DNA from 3 places in the Lysinibacillus sp. FSL W8-0992 genome. Region 1 is predicted to be linked to each of the others. Evidence: predicted binding sites of a transcription regulator. Region 1 holds the regulator's gene; each other region holds the start of a gene.
The links. The regulator LexA, encoded in region 1, represses DNA repair genes until DNA is damaged. The targets are predictions, from matches to a motif close to CGAACATATGTTCG.

Region 1 (8,396 bases):
TTTGTAACTTGCCATTTAAAATGTAAGAATTGAATGATGAATATTATCCAGCTATAACAATAGAAAATCCAAATGTTCTAGTAGTGGATTAAATGTGACATATTAATTTAAAAATTTATTTTTTTTCGCTTGTTTTACCTTCTCAGGTGTAACGTCATTACCTTCTTCATCGACAACTTTAACATTTTCAATCGTATCGCGCATTGACGCTCTAAATGTATCTAAATATTCTTTGCGAAGAGAAGTACGCTCTTTCGCTTCTTCCTCTGTTAAGTTGCCCGCTTTTGCTTTTGCTGCTAATTCATTAATTCGATTAATTTTTTCTTTTGATAACATTGTTACACACCTTTCAATACCTTTATCACTTCAGTATGCAAAGTATAGCATGGTTTCCCTTAAAATGCAGTTATACCAACCCTTAAAAACACTTCTTAGCCATAATTTACATGACTTCCAGATGTTAGTCGTGTATAACTAATTATACAAGGAAAAAATTTATACTTTATTGGAGGAAATAAGGTGAACATCACAACACAACGATTACATATCCGAAAATTTGAAGCACAAGATTTGCAAGCTGTTTATAGTTATATGTCTGATAAATCGGTGATGCACTATATGCCAGAAGGTGTTTTAACTGTAGAACAGGTACAAAAATTTATAACAGATAATAGCGGTGAGCAAGCACAACATTTTGCTATTGTTTTACATGATCAGCAACAAGTCATTGGTCATCTAGTTTTCCATCCCTACTTTGGCGAACATACATATGAAATTGGATGGGTGTTGAATCCTGCATATTATCGTCAAGGTTATGCTTCAGAAGCAGCGCACGCCCTATTGGATTACGGGTTTACGAAAATGAAGCTTCATAGAATTATCGCTACATGCCAGCCTGAAAATATTGCCTCCTACCGAGTGATGGAAAAAATCGGTATGCAACGTGAAGGATTTTTTAAAAAATGCATTCCGTATGGTGACGGTTGGTGGGATGAATACTATTACGCTATTTTGCAGGAAGAATGGGTAGCTATAATATGAAATTAATCTTGCCCTCCTACCTACTTGGACAGTTTATTTTCCAATCAGGAGTGTTTTTAAACATGAAAAAAGATTAGCAGGGCAAATTAATTGCCCGCTAACCTTTCTTGATGTTCTTGATAACGCCTATGTACGGTTGCCTTACTTACATCGAAGCCAAGACCTCTTAGTGTCGTAGCAATTTCCTCATAGGTAAAGCCCCGATTTCGTAGCTTCACAATTTCTTCTATAGGCACTTCCTTACGCTCCTGACCATTTGGATTACCACGATTGGAAAGGTTATGTTCAGGACGATAGCCATTTTCTACTGCACGGCGCATACCACGACGAATTTTCGCATTATGGATTTTACGTTGATATTCCTCAACAATAGCTAAAATTTCGAGCAACATCGTATCCATCTCATTCAATTGTACAGGCCCTGCATCACGCATGGAAAAAACATCTGTTTCCGTTTTTTGCAATAAATGAAGTACAGCCATTCGTGCATTACCACGCCCTAAACGCGTTTCATCTTGCACAAATAATGCGTGTATCTCTTTTTCTTTAATATAATCGAGCATTTCAAGTAATCCTTCGCGCTCAACATCATAACCACTATGCTTATCCAAAAAAACATTTTTCACATCGTAGTTTTGTTCCTTAGCATAACGAAGTAATTCTTCTTGTTGACGCTCCAATGAAGAACTTTGTGTCTCTTTTTCGGTGCTCACACGGCAGTAAATTACAGCCGTTCTTTGTTTATTCATCATCTTTCACTTCTCGCAATTTCAATTGAATTGGTGGGTGTCTGATTGTCACCCACTACTGGTATAACGAGTGATTTTCCAGCAACTATTTTTACGCTATGTAATTCGTTCTCGGCTTTCACAAGTTTTATCCAGTCGTCCATACCCATTTTACCACGGTATTGCTCAGCTAACGACCATAAGCTATCGCCATGTTCGATATAAATTTCAGTGTAAGTAATGTCTCCAGGATCAGTTATAACAAGATAACCTGCAAATAGTAAAAATGCGCCTAATAAAATTGAAATATGTGTATTTTTTTTAAACCAATTCATTCATCATATCCCCTTTTAAGAATGTTTGTTCGGAATGTATGTTCTTATGATAAAGCGAACAGACGTTTTTGTCAAACACTTTTCGAACCTATGTTTGCATAAGTGTTCGCATTCTGCTATACTATCTAGTAAGAAGATAGTAAGAAGAATGATATAAAAAAAGAGGTGAGCAATCATGAAAAAAGTTTCGAAAAGACAAGAGGATATACTAGCGTTTATCAAAGAAGAAGTACGTGCAAAAGGGTATCCGCCATCTGTACGTGAGATTGGGGAAGCAGTTGGACTTGCATCAAGCTCAACGGTTCATGGACATTTAGCTCGTTTAGAGCAAAAAGGCTTTATTCGACGAGACCCTACTAAGCCACGTGCCATTGAAATTTTAGAGCCAGAAGATTCAATTCAAAAGCAAAGCGTCATCCATGTACCGCTTGTTGGTAAGGTAACAGCTGGATCACCGATTACTGCCATCGAAAATATCGACGAATATTTCCCATTACCTGATATTTACGGTACAAGTGAAGATCAACTATTTATGTTAGAAATCATGGGTGAATCGATGATTGAGGCGGGTATTTTTGATGGCGATTTAGTCATCGTGAAGCAAAAAGCAACAGCAGATAACGGTGATATTGTCGTTGCAATGACAGAAGAAGATGAAGCAACAGTTAAACGCTTCTTCAAAGAAAAAAATCATTTCCGCTTACAGCCAGAAAACGCTACAATGGAACCGATTATTGTAGACCAAGTTTCAATTTTAGGACAAGTAGTCGGCTTATATCGCCGTGTACACTAATGCATTCTCATACTTAGCAAACAAAAAAGAGAAGCACTCATGCTTCTCTTTTATATTTTAAGCTCTCCTCAGTAAAGGCTGTAAAAAGCTTCTGTGCAGCTAAATCCCCTACAACTGCTTGTTCTTCTGGGTGCCACTGCACTGCTAAACAAAACGGATAGTCTTCGTGCACGAACGCTTCAACTAGACCATCACTCGATTTCGCTGCAACGATTAGCTTCTCTGCTAATACATTTACAGCTTGATGGTGAAATGAATTCACAGCAATTTTTTCTTCCTCGATAATTGATTTTAACAACGTATCTGGCGTAATTTGTACATAATGTGTAGCAACACCCCGAGCTGCTTGTTGAGTATGCTTTAACAGCTTACTACTATGATATTCGCTATCAATATCTTGGTATAAAGTTCCACCTAACGCAACATTAAGTATTTGCATGCCACGGCAAATCCCCAAAATTGGCATTTTCCTTGTAAAAGCCGCATGAATTAAGGCAAGTTCCACCTTATCTCGTTCTGGATGTATTTGTCCTAGCTTCGGTAGAGGCTCCGCTCCAAATTCAAATGGATGCACATCATGACCACCAGATAATAATAAACCGTCCGTCAACGATAAAATTTGTGCTACATCTTCCTCTACCCCTAGTGGAATAATAAGTGGAATGCCACCAGCCTCAATGACACTTTTACTATAGGCTACATTCAATCTTGACGATAAATCGTCTTCCGCAAATGCTGTAATACCAATAATCGGTTTCATCCATATACCCCCTTACCATAATCCTACATACCAATCAATGATGACATCCCCATAGAAATACACGATAATTGCAGCTAAAGCAATGGATGGTCCAAAAGGAATCGGCGTTTTTCGACCTTGTTGCCGTACTTTGAGCACGATTATCCCGACAATCATACCAATTACCGCCGCTACAAATAATGTCAATAATGTATTTATTGTACCAAGTACAAGTCCAAGTAAAAAGAATAATTTAATATCGCCACCGCCCATACCACCACGTGATACAACAGCGATACAATATAATATGCCAAAGCCAACGACGGCACCTACGATACTATCCCACCAAGGCGTTAATGGCGATAGCATACGTCCAATAGCTAATAACGGTAAAAAAAACAAAAGCACTTTATCAGGAATAAGCATATATGCAAAGTCCGATACGACAAGGATTACTAATAATGAAATCAATAGTATCGCTACGATAAACTCTTCGCTAAAGCCCAATTGCCAATATGAAAAGGCGAATAATACGCCTGTTAACAACTCCATTAGTGGATAAATCCACGAAATTTTTTGTCCACAGCTACGACATTTACCTGCTAAAAAAATATAGGATAAAACGGGCACTAAATCAATTGCTGTTAATTGTCTTTGACAGCTCGTACAATGAGAAGGCGGCTTAACAATTGACTCCTTTAGCGGCACACGTAAGCCTACAACATTAAAAAACGATCCAAAAACTAGTCCAAATACAAATACTAGTATTGTATAAGCCATTTCCATTTTTATTGCCTCCTAAACTAACATAGCGCCCATACTTTGGAGTATGCGCGCCTTTACATCATTGTTCTCCCTCATAATAGAAGGTTGTTACCTGAATGGTAGCTTTAATGGATGAATCTGCATCCTCCTCGAATACGGCCTCTTCCCCAGTTAATGTAATATCTAATGTGTCGATTTTCATCACACGTTCAATTTTTTCAATTTCCTTTAAAAATTCAAGCATTGCCTTCGTATCTATAGCAACAACATCAATACTAAACGTCACTAATTTCAATTCTACTGGTAATGATTCTTTAGCAATAGTAGACGTTGGTAATGCATTATCCCCTTCTTCACTATCTGCTTGCTCGCTATTTTCAGTAGGTTGTTGTGCTGTGACCGCTTGCTCCTCATTTGCTGGCGAGTTTGGGTCAATAATCGAAGAGTCCATCACGAGTGAATCATAATTATTAAATTCTACAGCTTCAACCCGAGTTCCTGTGACTGCTTCTATTTCTTCGATATTTCGAATAACGCCTTCAATGGCACGTGTTTGAGGCACTTTTTTTCGCAAAGATAGCATACTTACACCATGTGATTGCTGTACCGTATCTAATGCAGTAATTTGCTCTTGAATTGATGCAATTTCTTGTTGAAGTGCACTAACGTCTCGTTCCTTCGCTTCTACCTCTTCCAATTTAGGGGTTAATAAGTAGTAATAGAGTGCAAATAACAATGCTGCGACTAATGCGGTAAGCAGAAGAATCGCTGAGTTTTTGCTGCTTGTCATGATTCTCTACCTCCAGCCAAATAAATAAAATCAATTGCCAACGTAATGGTTACCGAATAACGTGGTAATTCTTGATATTTATCCTTCAAATTTACTTCGCTCTGCTCCCCAATCGATAACTCAAAATTTTCAATTGTTCCAACTTGAATATCAGTGAAATAAGGGCTTACGTTTAATTGATCAAGATAGTTTGAAATAGCTGACATCGTTTCAAAATCAGCGGTAATTTCTATAGTTGTTTCACCAAATTTATAATTCCGTAAATACGTCTGCTCTGGCAATAATGCTTGCGTCTCATCTATTAATGGTGTCACAGGGTAAGCTACATGATTGACAAATTGAACCGATTGCTCAAGTGACCCTGCATTCATATTTCGTATACCATCTAATTCTATTTGTAGCTGCTCTTGCTGGGACGTCAACTCTATTTCCTGTGCATTTAATTTCGTAATCTCGCCTCTTGCCTGGAAGTATTGGATTATCATGAATGCTAAAACGATACCAACGAGTACAATAATGAATATATATAAGAGTATTGGTGCTGATTTCTGTTTTTCTAAATTCGGTAAGAGGTTAATTTCAGGTACCATCAGTGTACCTCCTTCAAAGCCAGCCCTATTAGACTCGCAAACTTCTCAGAAAATTGAGGGAATAATTTTTGTACCATAGCATCATTTAACACCGTAATGGGCGTCGTGAAATTATTACTTAGAAACTCAGTAATCGTAGGCAATAAAGGATTATCACCTAAAAGGAAAATATCATCTACACTTTTCTCACCTTTATGTAACGAGAATTTAAAAAAGTTCATAATACGATCAATTTCAAGAATTTGATCCGTTAGTGTCAATTGATAATTATCTTGATCATCTATTAAATGGAAAGAGTAATTAAACTCCTCCTGCTCTTTTGGTTGCCATTTTGCTAAGTTTGTTTCAAACGATTGATAGCGTAAAAACTCTAGTTGACCGTACGAATAAATACTAATCGACAATTCGTTTATAGACCAATCTGCTATTAAATATGTTCTGTCTAATTCTAGTAATTGCATATGCTCTAATAGACGAATATTACATAACGCTCGAATATCGGCAGCTTGCGGTTCTAGCGAAGCATCGAGCAACATCCCGATTGTTTTATTTACTTCTTCTGATGGAGCCGCAAATAACATCGCTTGTCCATCATTCGGTGTTGGATCATAAACATCTATAAGTGGCTCATGAAATGGTAAATGAATCGTTTGCCCAAGCTCCATTTCAGCGTAGCTTTTTAACTCTTTTGATTCAACATCATGCGGATGCTCAAAGCTCTTTAGCAACACGGATGTATCTGGTACAAAAATACGAGCATTTTGCTTCTTGCCTGCCCATTTAGCAACATGATTTTTCATCATATCAAACAATACGATTTCATCATTGATTATTGAACCTTCGACTATTCCTTGCGCCAATGGCAACTCATAGCCCTTCCACTGCGATGGATCAGCACCTTTTGCCACAAGCGCACGCAAAACATAATCCTTTATTTCAATCGACACATGCGAATTCTTTTTCTTTTTAAACATGTGAAAAGATGCCTCCTTTTGAGTAGTATAAAATATATATTTATTATTTAATTCTTTACTTGAACATCTAACTAGGGTTGTTAGATGTTCTATAAAGATTAAATATTATTTTATTATTGCAGTTAGGTCTTTACTCCCCTTTTGCTTATCTTCATTAATCCCAGCTATAGTTGCTCCGGTAAATGTTACTGTCTTATCTCCTGAGTATTTTACTGTTCCAGTTATCTTATTACCACCCGATACCATATCAACTTTTGAAGCTGTATCTGATACAAATACACCAGCATTTTCTAAGTAATTATCTTCTAATAGCTTTTTAATAGTAACTGAAGCGCCATCTTTGGATCCTTCATCGGTGAAATAAATATTAGCCGCATTAATTACATTAAGAGCGTCTGCTTTAGCAGCATTATAGCGCGAATTTTCAATAATATTCCCAATCGCAGGAATGGCAATGGCAGCAATAATTGCTAAAATCACGATTACAGCTAGTAACTCGATAAGTGTTAAACCTTTTTGGTTTTTTAATAGTTTTTTGTTCAGTAATTTTTTGAACATGATGTGTTCCTCCTTTAATAATGTTTTTATAATTAGTGCGAAAACACGTACACCCGTAACGACGCTAGTTATTGTCTACATCACCTCCTTTAAATCATCAATTGTTTACATACTTTCATAGAGTGCGAACATCGGTAGGAAGATTGCTGCTACGATAACGCCGACAACTCCTGCTAAAACGAGTATCATTAATGGTTCGATTAACGATTTTAATGTATCGACCGAGCGATCGACTTCGTCCTCATAGAAATCGGCTATTTTTTCTAACATATAATCGAGCGAACCTGTTGTTTCGCCGATCGATGTCATTTGCGTTACTAAAGGTGGAAATAGCCAGCTTTTTTCTAATGGCTCTGATAATGTGCCACCCTTTTCAAGATTTTCGCGTGCCTCTAAAACAACCTTTCCTACAACTGGATTGCCTACAACTTTTTCAACAATCGTGAGTGCATGTAATATTGGCACTGCACTACTAAACAAGGAGGATAATGTTCTTGTCATCCGAGCAATGACATTTTTTTGCATTAAAACGCCAAATACAGGGATTCGTAATAACACATAATTTACATTGTAATGAAAGAGCTGATTATGGTTATAAAAATACCTAAACAGGATGACTGCTAACAAGAACATGCCAATCACTATATACCAAAATTTAACTAACCAATCTGACACGCTGACAACAATAACCGTTAATAGTGGCATTTCTAAATCCATGTCCTCAAAAGTTGCCATAAATGTTGGGACGATAAAAATCATTAAAAACATCCCTACTGCGATTGTTAGCACCGATAAAATAGCTGGATAAGTTAATGCTGATTGCACTTTTTTCTTTATTTTAAATTGCTTTTCTAACGTACCAGCTAGTCGCTCTAAAGTGTCATCCACATTACCTGTCGCCTCTCCAGAACGCATCATATTAACGAACATCACTGGAAAAACTTTTGGATGCTTTGCCGCTGCATCTGAAAATGAAGTACCGCTACGGATGTCCTCTTCTACTTGCTCCAAAGCCTTTTTAAGTGGCTTACTTTTCGTTTGCACACCTAAAATATGTGTTGCTTCAACGATTGACACCCCAGC
Region 2 (8,396 bases), 170 kb from region 1:
ACGCCGATTTCAACATGGCTTCCTTCAACTTCATGGTCGATTGCTTTACCTATATCATGCAATAGGCCTGCACGACGAGCTAACGCTACATCTTCACCAAGCTCAGCAGCTAGTAAACCTGCCAAATGTGCAACCTCCACTGAATGTTTTAGGACGTTTTGCCCGTAGCTTGTACGGTATTTCATGCGGCCCAAAATCTTCATTAAGTCTGGATGTAGATTGTGAATGCCGATTTCAAATGTCGTTTGTTCCCCTGTTTCACGAATTTGTTCATCCACCTCTCGACGAGATTTCTCAACCATTTCTTCGATGCGAGCAGGGTGAATACGACCATCCTGTACCAGCTTTTCAAGTGCAAGTCGAGCCGTTTCACGACGAATTGGATCAAACCCAGATAAAATTACTGCTTCTGGAGTATCATCAATAATTAAATCGATTCCTGTTAAAGTTTCGAGTGTACGGATATTACGACCCTCTCTACCAATAATACGACCTTTCATTTCATCATTTGGCAAGTTCACAACAGAGACTGTTGTTTCTGCAACGTGGTCTGCAGCAAAGCGTTGCAGTGCCAATGATAAAATTTCACGTGCCTTTTTATCAGATTCCTCTTTCACACGCATTTCAGATTCCTTCGTCATTACAGCAATATCAGTCGCTAGCTCTTTCTCTACTTCACTTAAGATAATAGTCTTAGCTTCATCTCTTGTTAATGCAGAAATGCGCTCTAGTTCTGTTTTTTGCGCTGCAACAAGCTCGTCCACTTTGCTTTCCATCTGTTCAATATGCTGTTGTCTTTCAGCTAGAGCTTGTTCCTTACGCTCTAAGCTGGCTTCTCTCTTATTCAGAGCATCATCCTTGCGATCAAGATTCTCTTCTCTTTGCAATAAACGGTTCTCTTGTTTTTGAAGTTCTAAACGACGGTCACGAATGTCATTTTCTGCTTCAGTACGAAATTTGTGAGTTTCATCTTTGGCTTCAAGTAGTGCTTCTTTCTTTAATGCCTCCGCCTCTCGTTTTCCTTCTTCAACGATTGTTTCAGCGACATGTTTAGCACCAGTGATTTTTGAGTCATTCACTTTTTTCATGTAGATATAGCTAACAGCGGCACCAACGATGAGTCCAAGCAAAGCGGAGATGATAGTAATTCCATCCATATGAACACCTCCTCTTGCTATTTGGGTAATACAGGTTCAGTCGGCGCATACAAAAAATGTACTGCCTATTTTAAAGTCATAATTCAGAAATTATACATATTTAATTGTATAGCTAGCCTCAGGCTCTGTCAAGGATAGACGGGCATCTGTTCGCCTATCTGCAACAAAAAAAGTAAGTCATATCCATTAGATGGATATATTAACTGTTACTTTTGAGCTAGATAAAATGCCTTCTTCGATGAATAATCTTTTTATTAGGATGATGGTTACAATACAATTATTACCACAATTACCGTCATCTTAATACAATTATTTTAACTTTCTTTGACAAATGAACATATCGTCTCTTTGTCAGCTGTCCAATCAAAAATTTTATACCCTATTTCACTCATAACTATATCTATAATTTACGTTAGCTATCTATCAATTCCAGTATCGCTACAATCTATTAAACTAACAAAAAAATCGTTCTTACTTCTTATGAGTAAGAACGATTTAGAGTGAAGCGAATTGCTATGTTGATTGATTTCCTTTGTAGGCGCACGCTTTCTGCACAGCACTTCTGTAAGCCTCAACCCTCACTAGCGTAGATTGTTCGTCTTACGTACTATGCGTTACAGCAGAAGTCGCCGACGTGTGCTCTAACCAACTTATTAAAATGTAACTAGAATGAACTTCTTGATGCATTTTGTCGCATCTTAAGCATTCTCATTCCTTTAGAAGTGAGAACAATATTTATTTTTTTTCATCTTCAAGAAGAAGCATTAGCTCTTCATCCATTTCCTCGTCATCATGTGCAGCAATTGTATACTGTGTTGCGGCAATTCCGTAAGAAGAACGAATTTTATTTGCAATTTCTTCTAAAACAGCAGGATTTTCTTTTAAATATTGTTTTGCGTTTTCACGTCCTTGGCCTAGACGCTCATCGCCATAAGCGTACCAAGATCCACTTTTTTGAACGATGTCTAATTCTACACCTAAATCGACTGTTTCGCCCTCTTTTGAGATCCCTTCACCGTACATAATATCAACCTCAGCTGTACGGAATGGTGGTGCCACTTTGTTTTTTACAATTTTAATTTTCGTACGGTTACCCATAATATCATTACCTTGTTTTATTGCTTCTGCACGACGAACTTCTAAACGTACTGAGCTGTAGAACTTAAGCGCACGACCACCAGGTGTCGTTTCTGGATTACCGAACATAACACCAATTTTTTCACGAATTTGGTTAATGAAAATAGCGATAGTTTTTGATTTATTGATAGCGCCTGAAAGCTTACGTAATGCTTGAGACATTAAACGAGCTTGTAAACCAACGTGAGAGTCACCCATATCGCCTTCAATTTCAGCTTTCGGTACTAGCGCTGCAACAGAGTCAATAACGATAATATCAATAGCGCCACTACGCACTAACGCTTCTGCAATTTCAAGCGCTTGCTCACCAGTATCTGGTTGTGATAATAAAAGTTCATCGATATTTACGCCTAATTTTTGAGCATAAATCGGATCTAACGCATGCTCAGCGTCAATAAATGCTGCTTGTCCACCCTTTGCTTGTACTTCCGCAATGGCATGTAGTGCAACTGTTGTTTTACCTGATGATTCTGGACCATATACTTCAATAATACGTCCACGTGGGTATCCACCTATACCTAATGCGGCATCAAGTGCTAGTGAACCACTAGAAGATGTAGCAATTTCTAAATCTGTTTTTTCGCCTAGCTTCATGATAGAGCCTTTACCGAAATTCTTCTCAATTTGTTTTAACGCCTGTTCTAAGGCTGCTTTACGATCACTCATTATTTTTCCTCCTTCAAAACTGTTCACTGTTATTGTCTATCTCTACTATACTTGTTTTTTTGAGAACACGCAAGAAAAAAGCGAACATTTATTCGATTTTAATCCAAAATAAAAATTTGGATAAGTTTTTCCTATCCAAATTCCCATTTTCAACTATTAGCAATTACACTCCAGTCGTAATTGCGCCCAATTTTTTTCGAGCCTATGCATTGCTTCAGCTAGGGTTCTACCCTACTAAACCAATTAGCAAATTAAAATCGTTTCATATATCCTCGTTCTTCTAATTGTTGCATTAAATAATGAAATGTAAATTTAACCGCACGTAAACGATTTGTATTGCGCATACCTGATAAATGCAGTAAATATGTTATTGGCTCTTCGTCGCCTATAGCAATTCCAATCCATACCGTTCCAACTGGCTGATGGTCATGTGCAGTAGGACCAGCCGCTCCCGTTAACCCAATACCAATATTCGTACCAAATTTTTCACGCACTGCACTAGCCATTGCTGCAGCACATTCACTGCTGACGATACCATAAGTATCTAATAATTGTTGGTCAATACCTAGCTGCTTTACCTTGGCATCTTCTGTATAGGTCACTACGCCTCCTATAAGAATATTGCCTACGCCTGGAATCTCTGCTAGCTCTGATTGAAATAAACCTGCTGTTAAGCTTTCTGCTGCAGAAATCGTTAATTTATTATCTTGCAACATTTCTACCGTTTTCGAGGCAAGTGAATCATCATTTATGCCATATTGGAAGTCTCCTACAATAGCACGAATCTCCGCCACTTTATCAGCAATAAGCTGTTGGGCTTCCTGCTCTGATTGCGCCTTTGCTGTTACACGTAAAGTTACTTCTCCATCAGCAGCTAGTGGTGCAACTGTCGGATTTGTTTGTGTATCTAAAATATCTTGTACACGCACTTCTAACTCAGCTTCTCCAATGCCATAAAAGCGCATTACATGAGACACTATGACTCCGCCATCATTTAGCATTGTACCAAGCTTTGGCTTCGCTTCAAATTGGAACATCGGCTCCAGTTCTTTTGGAGGTCCAGGAAGTAAAATGTAGGTACGCTTATCCTTTGTCAAAATCATCCCTGGTGCCATACCATGATGATTAGCTAGCACCTCGCTACCTGCTAATACAAGCGCCTGCTTGCGGTTATTTTCCGTCATTGAGATGCCTCGTTTAGCAAAAAATTGCTCAATGTATGACAATGCAACTTGATCGATTACAAGATCTAGCCCAAGATGACGAGCAATCGTTTCCTTCGTTAAATCATCCTTTGTAGGGCCTAAACCACCTGAAAAAATGATAAGATCAGCGCGCGATTCCGCTATGCTTATTGCTTCCTCTAACCGTTTTGAATTATCGCCAACAACGGTATGATAAAACACATTAATTCCTAACTCAGAAAGCTGATTAGAAATAAACTTTGCATTTGTATTTGAAATCTGTCCAAGTAATAACTCTGAGCCAACTGCAAGGATTTCAGCATTCATGATTCACAAGACCTTTCTTATTTAGACTCAAGTAATACACGTCGATTTATATAGAAATAATCCCATCCAGACCATAGTGTAAAGAACAATGCTATATATAGCATTATTGTATCAAATGGGATACCGAAAATCACAAAAATTGTATTGTGTAAAAGAGCAGCTGCAATAGCTACAATTTGTGCCCATGTTTTAATCTTACCAAGCTGATTCGCCGCTACGACTTCTCCACCACCTGCAAGAATTAAACGTAAACCAGTTACCGCAAATTCACGGCTAATAATAACAATAATCACCCAAGCCGGTGCCATACCAAGCTCTACCATTAAAATAAACGCTGCAGAGACAAGTAATTTATCCGCTAAAGGATCTAAAAATTTACCAAACGTCGTTACAAGATCATACTTTCTCGCATAGTAACCATCTACCCAATCCGTCGTTGATGCAATAATAAAAATAAGAGCTCCTACAAAATGATGGACTGGCATTTCTGCACTAAATAAGTTCATTGTTCCCCAGCCGAAATCAAACATCATAACAATTACAAAGAACGGAATAAGTAAGATACGTGAAATGGTAATTTTATTTGGAATGTTCATTTTTCTAACACCTTTCATGATGAAAGAAAGTAGTCATCATTAGGATGACTACTGTTCTTTATTGAAATTGACGACAATATTTTGCGTTACGATTTGCTGTGCGTACGTTAAAAGTTCGTCATTAATATAAACCTTAGCTTGAGTTGAATTGCCTAAACGAATACGAGCATAGTTTTGCGCTGTTGCATCAAACTCAACAACTTCACCTGCGTTATAAACACGCGTATCTGCAAGTAATTCTTGTTGCTGTTGGTCGCGAATACCAATAAATGTAGGACCTGATACTTCAATGCGTATTTTAAATGTTTCAGCACCTGTTAACGTGTAAGAAGTTGTAGCGCCATCTGCTTCGATTGTGCCTGCTGAAATCGCTTGCTTAACATCTTCTTCAGTTTTACTTTCATCTGGTGTTTCATCTTTTGTTTCATCTGTCGAATCTTTATCTTTATTAGCTTGAGCCTTTTTATCTTCTTCCGCTTTGTCTTTTTCACTATCAATTGGTTTTGGTTTTTTATCGTACTCCACCACTGGCGTCGTATCATCATATTCATTTGTTCCAGTTTTACTTTTTGATTGTAAAAGAACCCAAATTGCAACAATAATAACGATAATAAATAAAGCGACAATGACTTTTGGCATAGCCTCCATCATTTTATTTGAAGGGCTTTTTGAAACTTTTCTTCTAGTTGAAGTTTGAGTCATCGATTGGCTAACTTGGTCGTTCTTTGTGCCTGGTAATTCGTTTTTATACGTTTCTAAAATTTCCTCTGGATTTAACCCAACAGCCTCAGCATATTGTTTAATGAATGCTCGTACATAAAACGAACCTGGCATAATTGAATAATTGCCTTCTTCAATCCCTACTAAATAACGTTTTTGAATTTTCGTTATTTCTTGTAAATCGTCTAAGCTGTAGCCTTTAGACAGTCTCGCCTCTTTCAGTCGAGTACCTAATTCTGCCACTAATAACACCTACTTTAATATCAAATTAAAAATTAAATCCTCCAAATGAATCGGATTCGGACATCATATGATTTTTTTCCATTATTTCATAAGTAATTTCTTCATCAGGGTGATGACGTAGTTCAATGATATAATCAAAATCCTCAATCTTATATTCAGAATGCTGAATAAACATATCAGGATGCTCTACTACTTTAATAGAAGGCATATTCATCATTTCACGTACTAGTTGCAAATGTCGCTCGTCCTCGGAACGCCTTGTAACAATACCGTCCAATATAAAAATATTATTGTCACTGAATTCATCGCCGGCGAGCTTATTACGAATAGTTTGCTTAATCATTGTAGACGATAAGAAAATCCATTTTTTATTGGCACAAACACTTGCCGCAACAATAGATTCTGTTTTACCAACCCGAGGCATCCCACGTATTCCAATGAGCTTATGACCTTCTTTTTTAAAGAGTTCTGCCATAAAGTCCACTAAAATACCTAGTTCATCTCGTACAAAGCGGAAGGTATTTTTTTCGTCTGCATCTCGTGGAATATAATGACCATGCCTGATAGCTAAACGATCACGGAGTTTAGGTTGTCGAAATTTAGTAACGTGGATATGTTCCATTGTCGAAACAATTGTACGAAAACGCTCAATTGCTTCATCATTGTCTGTATGCACTAACATACCACGTCGATCTTCATCGACACCATTAATTGATATAATATTGACTCGAAGCATCCCTAAAAGTGAAGCAATATCTCCTAATAATCCAGGGCGATTCACCTGAATTTCATATTCAAAGTACCAATCGCTCAAACACACTCGTTCCCTTCCTATTAGTTAACGTAAAAAATCTTTTATAAGTTCCATCATAGCTGATTTTTTATGTAATGGAAAGTTAGAATACATGGAATTATAGCGTTATTTTTAATTTCTTACTAATTTTTTTTGGTAGTATTGGAAATAGACTTACATACGTTCCCTTTTCCGCAATATTATCGATTTTTAATAGAAAAAAGAGGAGAGTAGCTCTCCTCTTTTTTTATTGCACATGTTTATTTTGCACAAGTTTTACGACACAATTCGCCAATGCATGTTTTTCATCATCAGAGGCAACGCCCCATAAATCCGACAGCACTCGCTCTTGTTCATTTTTAGGATCGACATTAGTCGCTAAATACTCGCCAATTTGGACAGCAGCCTGTTGAATCATTTTCTTTGGCATACCGCTTGATTCAGCTTGCATTACGTTTTGTCCTAAAAAAGATGTCCATTTTTGCCAGTTTTCTAAAATGGTCATATGTTTCCTCCTCCTTTACACAAGTAGTATGTGCAAAAAGAAATATTATATGTACCAGCCACCATTTAATCGAATTATTTGTCCTGTCACATAGTCTGCTTTGCCGGATAAGTAGAAACGAACCATTTCCGCTACATCCGTTGTTTGACCGACCGCTCCTAAAGGAATATCGTCCAAAATATATTGCAATTCCTCTTCACTTAAATGGCTATTCATCGAAGTATTAATAAAGCCTGGCGCAATAGCATTCACACGAATGCGAGACAATGCAGCTTCTTTGGCGTAGGACTTCACAAAAGCATGCTGCGCGCCTTTCACCGTTGCATAAAGTGCCTCACCTGCGGAACCTGCCTCGCCCCAAATAGAGCCGATAAAAAGCACATAGCTCACATCATGGGTACGGAGTTTTGAGGATAATAAAGCCGTTAAATGCATTGGATTTTGCACATGAACACGCCATAATGCATCCATATCTTCTACCGTAGTGTCTTCCAGCAATGAATAATGCGCTTGACCATTAGCAAAAACAATTGCCTGTACACTAAATATTTGGGAAGCTAACGCTTGCGCCGCTGTTATTTTTGTAAAATCACCTTGTACAAGCATAAATTCCTGAGCAGGAAAACGACTTACAAGCGTTTTACATAATGTTTGAGCCATTTGCTCATTGTTTGAATAATGCACATAGAGAGACCAGCCGTCCTCTGCCAAACTGTGGCAAATAGCACGACCGATCTCACCTGATGCACCTAATATAAGGGCAAACTTTTTCACTAGGCGCCCTTCTCTGTTGGTAAAACTTTAAACACAGTTTGTTGAGACTCTCCTTGAATAGAAGCAAACGCTTGCGTTAAATCTTCAATTGTTAATTCTTCTAAGACAGGCACTACATCAAACAAATTCATATCATTAAACGAGTAACGCGTAAATTGGTTTGCAATAAATTCAATTGAATTTAATGCACGTAAGAAAAAGCCTATTTTTTTACGCTTAATGCGCTCTAAATCTTCACTTGCAAATTGCGCGTTTTTTTCGTATTTTTCCAATTCGGCTTTAATCGCTTTTTCT
Region 3 (8,396 bases), 1.6 Mb from region 1:
TCAGCAGGAAGCAAACTATTTGGCTCTTTCACTTGGTTTTTAGAACCAATTATCTTTTTAAAGGCATTAACGATGGCAGGATTGACAGCATCTGCCGCGACTATATTATACGGAGTTATTTCAGGTGTTTTAGTGCCCCTGCTATTATTCCCAGCCTTTGTATCCACAGCACTTTCAATTGTCCTTATTCCTGCTGTCAGTGATGCAGTCGCTCGTCAACATAACGCTCTTTTACAGGAACGTATATCCGTTTCTCTACGCTTATCTTCATTGGTAGGTTGCGTCGCTGCTACGTATTTTTTCGTGCACGGTGATGACTTAGCAATGAAATTATTTCACTTAGAAGAAAATAGAGGCTATGTGAAAATTTTAGCACCCATTTTCTATTTTTATTATATTCAAAGTCCATTACATTCGATTTTACAAGCTGTCGGTGAAGCTCGTGCTGCAATGATGAATTCAATATACGGTGGCCTTGGCAAACTATTCGTCATGTTTGTACTGGCCTCTCAACCTGGGATACAAGAAAAAGGTGCTGTTGTAGCAATTGGCTTCGGTGTGTTACTAACATCGTTCTTGCATATCGCTACAGTTAGACAACGTAAAAATTTACGCGCAGGCTTCCGTATGTTTGTTGTACCTTATAGTTGTTTTATTGGCGTTTGTATTGCGCAATATTTCTTCATGCAAATTATGCCATTACCGTTCCTATTAAGTAGCTGTGTTACATTATTTTTACTATTTACGCTGTTATTACTGACAAACCAATTACGCTTTACAGATTTCCTTTATATACGTAAATTAGCCAAGAAGGTTTAAAATTCCTTTAATTGAATATGGAGTCGATTGTCTTCCCATATACAAAAGAACACCGTACTAGTATCCTGAATATTATTTTTAGCTAGCTCTTCCATTAACCATTCTTCATCCTTATGAATAATCAATAAGTGTCTATTTTGGATATCACCATCAATGATCAGCGGATAGATAAATGCCTTCTCATCCTTTTTGTAAACGGAAAGGTTGCCAGAAGGCTCTAAGTAAGCATAAGCAATTTCAGTAACAGAAGCGATGCCATTTTCACGTAGTTGCTGACATAGGTCATCCAAATTATAGCGTTGCTTCCGCATTTCATTTTCTTGGATAATACCATCTTTAACGAGAAGTGCTGGTTCACCGTCAACTAAATCACGTATCTTTTTATTTTTTAACGATAAATAAGCACTCAATATTTGAATAAAAAGCAAAATAATAATCGGTAAAATGGCATTAAATAAAGGATTTTCGTAATCATCAAGTGCAAAAGCAGCAACTTCCGCAATCAAAACAAACACGACTAAATCGATGACAGAAAGTTCACCTACTTCACGTTTACCCATTAAACGAAAAACAATAAGTATAAACACATATAAAAAGCACGTTCTAAAAATAATTGTTAAATATTCTTCCATACAGACACCCCCACAATATCAAGGTGACCGTATCAGTTGCTTTTTATACAAAAAAGCTGTGTCAAAAATGCGCACATTTCGACAAAGCTTTTAGAATTGCAAAGGCGTTGTCCAAAAATTATTTGGGACAACGCCTTATATTATTATACTTGGTCATTTACGACACGTCCAATTGCTTGACGGTCAAATTTAACGCGAACATTATCAGCGATAACTAAAGTGATAGCAGTGTCCTCGATTGAGTCGATCACACCATGTAAGCCACCGATTGTAATAACTTTATCACCGCGCTGTAAGCTACCTTGCATATTTTGCGTTTCTTGCTGTCTCTTTTTAGCAGGACGGATTAAAATGAACCACATCGCCACGAACATCAATATAATAGGCGCAAATCCTAAAATTGATTCCATATTCATATTGTTAGCCCCCTTTCCAAATCTCACTTTTTTAGTATAGACTATTTCACCCTAAAAAAGCGATGGACAAGCCCAAAATTTTTCTATATTATCAATAGTTTTTCTATAACAGGTAAATTTTCGCTAAGATACATTCCATTTTTAGAAGTTTTTAGCATCCGGTCCATTAAAACCGTACTTCTCGAAAAATTCTTCACGGAAATCACCAAGACGATCCTCACGAATAGCCTCACGCACTTGCTCCATTAGCTTCAGTAAAAAATGCAAGTTATGATAAGAAGTTAAACGTATACCGAATGTCTCTTCCGTACGAATTAAATGCCGAACATACGCACGAGAATAATTTTTACATGTGTAGCAATCACAGTTTGGATCGATTGGACCGAAATCACGTGCATATTTCGCATTTTTAACGACTAAACGGCCTTCAGATGTCATTAATGTACCATTACGTGCAATTCGTGTTGGTAATACACAGTCAAACATATCGATTCCTCGAATAGCGCCGTCAATAAGAGAATCTGGCGAACCAACACCCATTAAATAACGCGGCTTATTGGATGGCATTAACGGTGTCGTAAACTCTAGCACTCGGTTCATCACATCTTTAGGTTCGCCTACTGATAAGCCCCCTATTGCATAACCAGGAAAATCAAGCTCTACTAATGCTTCAGCAGAGCGACGACGTAATTCCTCGAATTCTCCACCTTGAATAATGCCGAATAGGCCTTGATCTTCTGGACGAGCATGCGCTTCTTTGCATCGCTTTGCCCAACGCGTCGTTCTGTCTACCGATTTCAGCATATAGTCATATGTTGCTGGGTAAGGTGGACATTCATCAAATGCCATCATAATGTCTGACCCTAAATCATTTTGAATTTCCATCGCCTTTTCTGGACTTAAAAATAGCTTATCACCATTTAAATGATTACGGAAATGGACACCTTCTTCTTCGATTTTACGGAATTGGCTCAGTGAAAACACTTGGAAGCCACCTGAATCCGTTAAAATCGGGCGATCCCAGTTCATAAATTTATGCAGTCCACCTGCTTCCTTCACAATATCATTGCCTGGACGAAGCCATAAGTGGTACGTATTTGAAAGAATAATGCCCGCATTCATTTCTTTTAATTCCTCAGGAGACATCGTTTTAACGGTCGCTTGAGTCCCCACAGGCATAAATGCTGGTGTTTCAAAAGAGCCATGTGGTGTATGCACGATGCCTAGTCGCGCTCCTGTTTGCTTACATGTATGAAGTAGTTCATAACGAATTGCTGGTTGTGTCATAAAATAATAAATCCTCTCTTATCTAAAGTAAAAACAGTACTCCGATTTTTTTAAATTTTTCATTTGAAAAATCAATATCAACATTCAACTGTCTTAATAGAATGTTGATAAACATTATTTACGAATTGAACTTGGACGTATAAACATAGCATCCCCGAAGCTGAAGAAGCGATATTTTTCTTCTACTGCCTGATTGTAAGCACTTAAAATCGTATCCTTCGTCGCAAGTGTACTAACGAGCATTACTAAAGTCGATTTCGGTAAATGGAAGTTTGTAATTAAACCATCCACTACAGTAAATTTATAGCCTGGATAAATGAAAATAGATGTCCAACCTTGCTCTGCACGTACTTCTCCATACTTAGAGCCAATTGTTTCGAGCGTACGAGTAGAAGTTGTACCAACAGCTATCACATTCCCACCATTTGCTTTCACTCGGTTGATCGTAGCAGCCGCTTCTTCTGTTACGCTATAAAATTCAGCATGCATTTCGTGATTTTCTATCGAGTCCACACTCACTGGACGGAATGTTCCAAGACCAACATGCAGCGTTATAAAAACAATTTCCACACCTTTTGCGCGAACTTGATTTAATAATTCTTGAGTAAAATGAAGACCTGCTGTTGGTGCTGCTGCCGAGCCGCGTTCTTTCGCATATACAGTTTGATAACGTTCACTGTCATCTAATTTTTCGCGAATATATGGAGGCAATGGCATTTCTCCAAGTTGCTCCAATATTTCATAAAAAATACCTTCGTATTTAAATTCAAACATCCGGCCACCATGGTCTAACTCAGCTGTACAAGTAGCGGTTAGTAAACCGTCGCCAAATGTCACAACGGTACCCACTTTAACACGTTTTGCTGGCTTTACAAGCGTTTCCCATTCATCAGTGCCTGCTGTTTGCTTTAAAAGCAATACTTCGATATGTGCGCCTGTTTCCTCTTTCACACCCATTAAACGTGCTGGTAATACTCTTGTATCATTTAATACAAGACAGTCACCAGCATGTAGCTCATTTAATATATGGGCAAAATGATGATGCTCGACTTTTTCTGAGCCCGGTGTCACCACCATTAAACGGCTTGCCGTACGATCGACAAGTGGCGTTTGTGCAATGAGCTCCTCTGGTAATTCAAAATCAAAATCTTCTACACGCATTGAAAAAACTTCCTTCTTTTATGTTTGTTGTGGATAATCATATCCAAAATGTTCGTAAGCAAGATGCGTTGCAACACGTCCACGCGGTGTACGTTGAATAAAGCCTATTTGCATTAAATAAGGCTCGTACACATCTTCTATCGTCACTCGTTCTTCACCTATGGAGGCAGCAAGTGTATCTAAGCCTACTGGGCCACCACGGAAGCGCTCAATCATATTGGTCACAAGTTTATGGTCAATATGGTCAAGCCCTCTAGGATCAACTTGTAAAAGTTCTAGCGCTTGCTTGGCAAGGTCCTCCGTTATCATACCATCTCCAAGCACTTGTGCATAATCTCGCACTCGTTTAAGTAAGCGGTTAGCGATACGAGGCGTACCACGTGAGCGCCTTGCCATTTCACCTGCGGCTATTTGCTCAATATCGACATCAAATAAATGCGCGCTTCTAACTACAATTTCAGCTAATGATGTATCATCATAAAATTCTAGACGTAGTAGAACACCAAATCGATCTCGGAGTGGCGCTGACAACGCTCCCGCTCTTGTAGTTGCCCCAACGAGTGTAAAAGGTGGCAAATCAAGACGGACAGAACGTGCTTCAGGGCCTTTTCCAACAACGATGTCTAAACAAAAATCCTCCATTGCTGGATATAGTACCTCTTCAATCGCACGGGGAAGGCGATGAATTTCATCAATAAATAATACATCCCCCGGCTCCAGTGAGCTTAAAATTGCGGCTAAATCTCCTGGACGCTCAATAGCAGGGCCACTCGTCATACGAACATTAACATTCATTTCATTTGCAATAATCGCGGCTAATGTCGTCTTTCCCAATCCAGGAGGACCATATAATAGTACATGATCCAAACTTTCCTGCCGAAGCTTCGCCGCTTCAATGAAAATTTGTAAGTTCTCTTTAACCTTCTGCTGCCCAATATATTGAGCCAATCTTTGTGGTCTTAGAGATAATTCAAATTGTTCATCATAACTACCTGCTTCACTTGCTATCATGCGCTCTGACATGTACCTGCCCCCCTTTCATTATTTTAACTTCAGTAGAAGCTGTAATGCTTGCTTCATATAGGCATCTGTTGTTTCTAGCTTGTCATTATCTTCAAGAAGCGGTCGGATTTTATCGAGTTCTTTTTCTGAATAACCAAGTGCCATTAATGCTAGAATGGCTTCTTCTAATTCATGCTTATATGGATTGACGCCAAATAACGGTAACTCATCCTCAGAGCTAGGTAACTCAATAGTGTCAAGTAAAGAACCAAGTTTGCCTTTCAAATCTAGAATCATTTGACGTGCTGTTTTTTTACCAACACCAGGGAATTTCACTAAAAATGCTTCGTCTTCACGTTCGATGGCACTGATTACTTGTTGTGGATTGCCTGTTGCTAAAATCGCAAGCGCCCCTTTAGGTCCAATGCCCGACACTAAAATTAATTTTCGGAACAGCTCTCGTTGGTCTAAATTAGGAAAGCCATACAACATTTGTGCATCTTCTCGAACATGTAGATGTACGTAGATTTGTTGTTCTACGGCTGACGCACGAAATGCAAATGGATTAGGTGTATTCAACTGCCAGCCAATCCCCTGTTGCTCCAAAACGATATACTCAGGCGTAATACGCACTACTTGTCCTTTTAAATAATCATACATGTAAAATCCCTCACATTCATCGTCTTCGATTATAGCATATAGCGAACGAATGCTCGACTATATAAATGGCGATAGTACCGTTCACATGCAAAAATGACCGCCTCGGAGACGGTCATTTCTTTATCACTCTATCAATATCGTACCACAGTTTCGGCCAGTATGTTAGGGCTCGCTTAGTAAACGGTATTAAATAATCTAAAAATACTAGCTGTTGTTCTAGTGGCAAATCTACAGCAAATAACCACTCTCGTAATAACTCATTAGGAAACTTTAGACGATGTAACTTTCTCTTATCTAACCGTTGAAGCTCTGGTAATTCGTTCAAAATACTATCAATATTATAATCTACTGCAGGTAACACACGATGCAGCCATAATATATATTCATCATCAGCTTCACCAAGATGTGCAAGATCAAAATCGATTAAGCGCAATTCCCCATCTGAACACCATAAGAAATTATGATGAACGACATCACCGTGTAACAATGTTATATCTTTCTCTGGCACATTTTCCTGTTCCATTAACTGCAAAGCCTTTTCACTAAAATGAATGATTTGATCCACTTCTTCTCTCGTTAAAAATGCTCTAAATTCATTTCGTCTGCTTTTAAAACGCATATGACGCATCTGCCATTTTAAAAGCTGTGAGAAGGTATACAAACCTGGCACTCGTTGCCACGCAGTTTTTTGATTTGTATCATGCAGTGTGTTTAATAACTTTAAAGATTGTTCTCTATCTTTTTTATGTGCAAAATTCGCACTGCGGCTTCCCTCTTGCCACATTTGAACGATAAGTTGCTCATCATCACTTTTTACTAGAGGCAAGACGAGGGAGGGCTCTATTCGTCCAAGTTGACGATGAATTGCCCTCACCTTATCTGCTATTTCTAACTGCTTTGCTCGTTTCACAAAATAATGATTTGATCGATATTTATACTTCCAAATGTTCGGTTTTACTTCCTCAACAATGAATGCTTTTTTACCATCGATAAGGCGTCATCCCGCCTGGGAAAAAGTTCGGTGAAACCCATGGTCCAGGTGAAGGACATGGTGGCGGGCATGGCGGTGGGCAATTATGGTCAAATTGCCAATTAGGCATCATTACCGGCTGAGAACCACATCCACAGGATTGACCCATTCCATGTTGTGCACCACATCCGCAAGATTGACCCATTCCATGCTGTGAACCACATCCGCAAGGTTGATTCATCGGCATCATTGGCATCATTGGCATCTGCTCAAATTGAGGCTGCATTTGCGGCTCATTAAAGAATGGTGATGAGCTCGATTCTAAGAAATTCGCACCTTCTACATATGTTGGCATTGGTTGTTGCGGCATAGCATATTGCATTTGTTGCTGTGGCATTGTATATGCCTCTACTTGTGGATGCATTGGCATATGCCACCACATTTGATGATGCATTGGCTGATGACAGCTAGAGCAATGAGGTACCATTGGCATATGTGGTACCATATGAACCGGCGGCGGTGCTGGTGCTGGCTGTGGTGGCGGCGGCGGTGGCGGCGGTGCTGGCTGTGCTACTGGTGGTGGTGGTGCTGGTTGTTGCACTTGCGGCATTACTAATTGTTGATTCCAGCTAAGTTCTACTGGCTGAGGCACCCACATCGGTTGCTGTTGTTGTGGCATCGGCATTGGCATTGGAAACGGTATTGGAATCATCTGTGGTTCTGGCATCGGCATCGGTGCTGGTGGTTGAATAACAATAGGGGGTGGTACCGGCATCGGTCTTTGCACCTCTTTTTTAACACTTTCCTTTGGCTTTGTTTGAGTTGGCATCTCTTTATGCACTTGTGTTTCTTTATGTGTTTCCTTATGTGATCCTTTATGTGGCTCCATGTTTATTTTTTCAGGCAAAATAATTTCCATGCCCGGAACAATATAATCAGGGTTGGCAAGATGGGCATTGAGTCGCTTTAAATCCTCAAACGAAATACCGTACTCTTTCGCAATCTTCCACAACGTATCTCCCTTTTGAACAATATGAATACGCAATTTTTTCCTCCCTTCCTCTCTACGTATCATATGTTCAATGTTTCATTTGGATACAAAAAATTACGCATGGTGGAAATGCTTCATGGTACACTAATGCTTAAGGAATAACACTTCCTTTATTACATGGCAGAGGTGATCTTTTATGAAAAAAATGTTAGGCGAGGAACGCCGACTGCAACTTTTAGAACTGCTAAAAAAAAGCAACACACCTATAACTGGGACAGACTTCGCTAAATTTGCAAACGTTTCTAGACAGGTCATTGTTAACGATATGACATTATTAAAGGCTAGAAATGAACCTATCATTGCAACAAGCCAAGGTTATATTTATATGCACCAAGAGCAACTCAGTCAAACTGTTGAACGGACAATCCCATGTTTCCACAAACCAGAAGACGCTAAAG

Region 2: the regulator LexA is predicted to act here: its motif matches at 3,042-3,055, upstream of recA (recombinase RecA).
Region 3: the regulator LexA is predicted to act here: its motif matches at 6,020-6,033, upstream of ruvA (Holliday junction branch migration protein RuvA).

The regions. Positions count from the first base shown of each region.
Region 1 covers NZ_JBBOZQ010000001.1:3,919,391-3,927,786, forward strand. The annotation lists gene NSQ74_RS19695 (DUF896 domain-containing protein) at 103-336, opposite strand; gene NSQ74_RS19700 (GNAT family N-acetyltransferase) at 520-1,041, shown strand; gene NSQ74_RS19705 (YneB family resolvase-like protein) at 1,128-1,793, opposite strand; gene yneA (cell division suppressor protein YneA) at 1,790-2,104, opposite strand; gene lexA (transcriptional repressor LexA) at 2,280-2,897, shown strand; gene NSQ74_RS19720 (gamma-glutamyl-gamma-aminobutyrate hydrolase family protein) at 2,935-3,657, opposite strand; gene NSQ74_RS19725 (prepilin peptidase) at 3,670-4,422, opposite strand; gene NSQ74_RS19730 (potassium transporter) at 4,481-5,191, opposite strand; gene NSQ74_RS19735 (PilN domain-containing protein) at 5,188-5,781, opposite strand; gene pilM (type IV pilus biogenesis protein PilM) at 5,781-6,755, opposite strand; gene NSQ74_RS19745 (prepilin-type N-terminal cleavage/methylation domain-containing protein) at 6,861-7,313, opposite strand; gene NSQ74_RS19750 (type II secretion system F family protein) at 7,419-8,396, opposite strand, start outside.
Region 2 covers NZ_JBBOZQ010000001.1:4,091,901-4,100,296, forward strand. The annotation lists gene rny (ribonuclease Y) at 1-1,157, opposite strand, end outside; gene recA (recombinase RecA) at 1,893-2,960, opposite strand; gene NSQ74_RS20500 (competence/damage-inducible protein A) at 3,212-4,471, opposite strand; gene pgsA (CDP-diacylglycerol--glycerol-3-phosphate 3-phosphatidyltransferase) at 4,489-5,067, opposite strand; gene NSQ74_RS20510 (helix-turn-helix domain-containing protein) at 5,116-6,039, opposite strand; gene NSQ74_RS20515 (DUF3388 domain-containing protein) at 6,056-6,844, opposite strand; gene NSQ74_RS20520 (DUF3243 domain-containing protein) at 7,071-7,328, opposite strand; gene ymfI (elongation factor P 5-aminopentanone reductase) at 7,374-8,102, opposite strand; gene yfmH (EF-P 5-aminopentanol modification-associated protein YfmH) at 8,102-8,396, opposite strand, start outside.
Region 3 covers NZ_JBBOZQ010000001.1:2,291,255-2,299,650, reverse strand. The annotation lists gene NSQ74_RS11480 (putative polysaccharide biosynthesis protein) at 1-819, shown strand, start outside; gene NSQ74_RS11475 (DUF421 domain-containing protein) at 816-1,451, opposite strand; gene yajC (preprotein translocase subunit YajC) at 1,595-1,861, opposite strand; gene tgt (tRNA guanosine(34) transglycosylase Tgt) at 2,009-3,154, opposite strand; gene queA (tRNA preQ1(34) S-adenosylmethionine ribosyltransferase-isomerase QueA) at 3,269-4,315, opposite strand; gene ruvB (Holliday junction branch migration DNA helicase RuvB) at 4,334-5,338, opposite strand; gene ruvA (Holliday junction branch migration protein RuvA) at 5,357-5,977, opposite strand; gene NSQ74_RS11445 (phosphotransferase) at 6,090-6,887, opposite strand; gene NSQ74_RS11440 (LysM peptidoglycan-binding domain-containing protein) at 6,958-7,992, opposite strand; gene NSQ74_RS11435 (transcription repressor NadR) at 8,135-8,396, shown strand, end outside.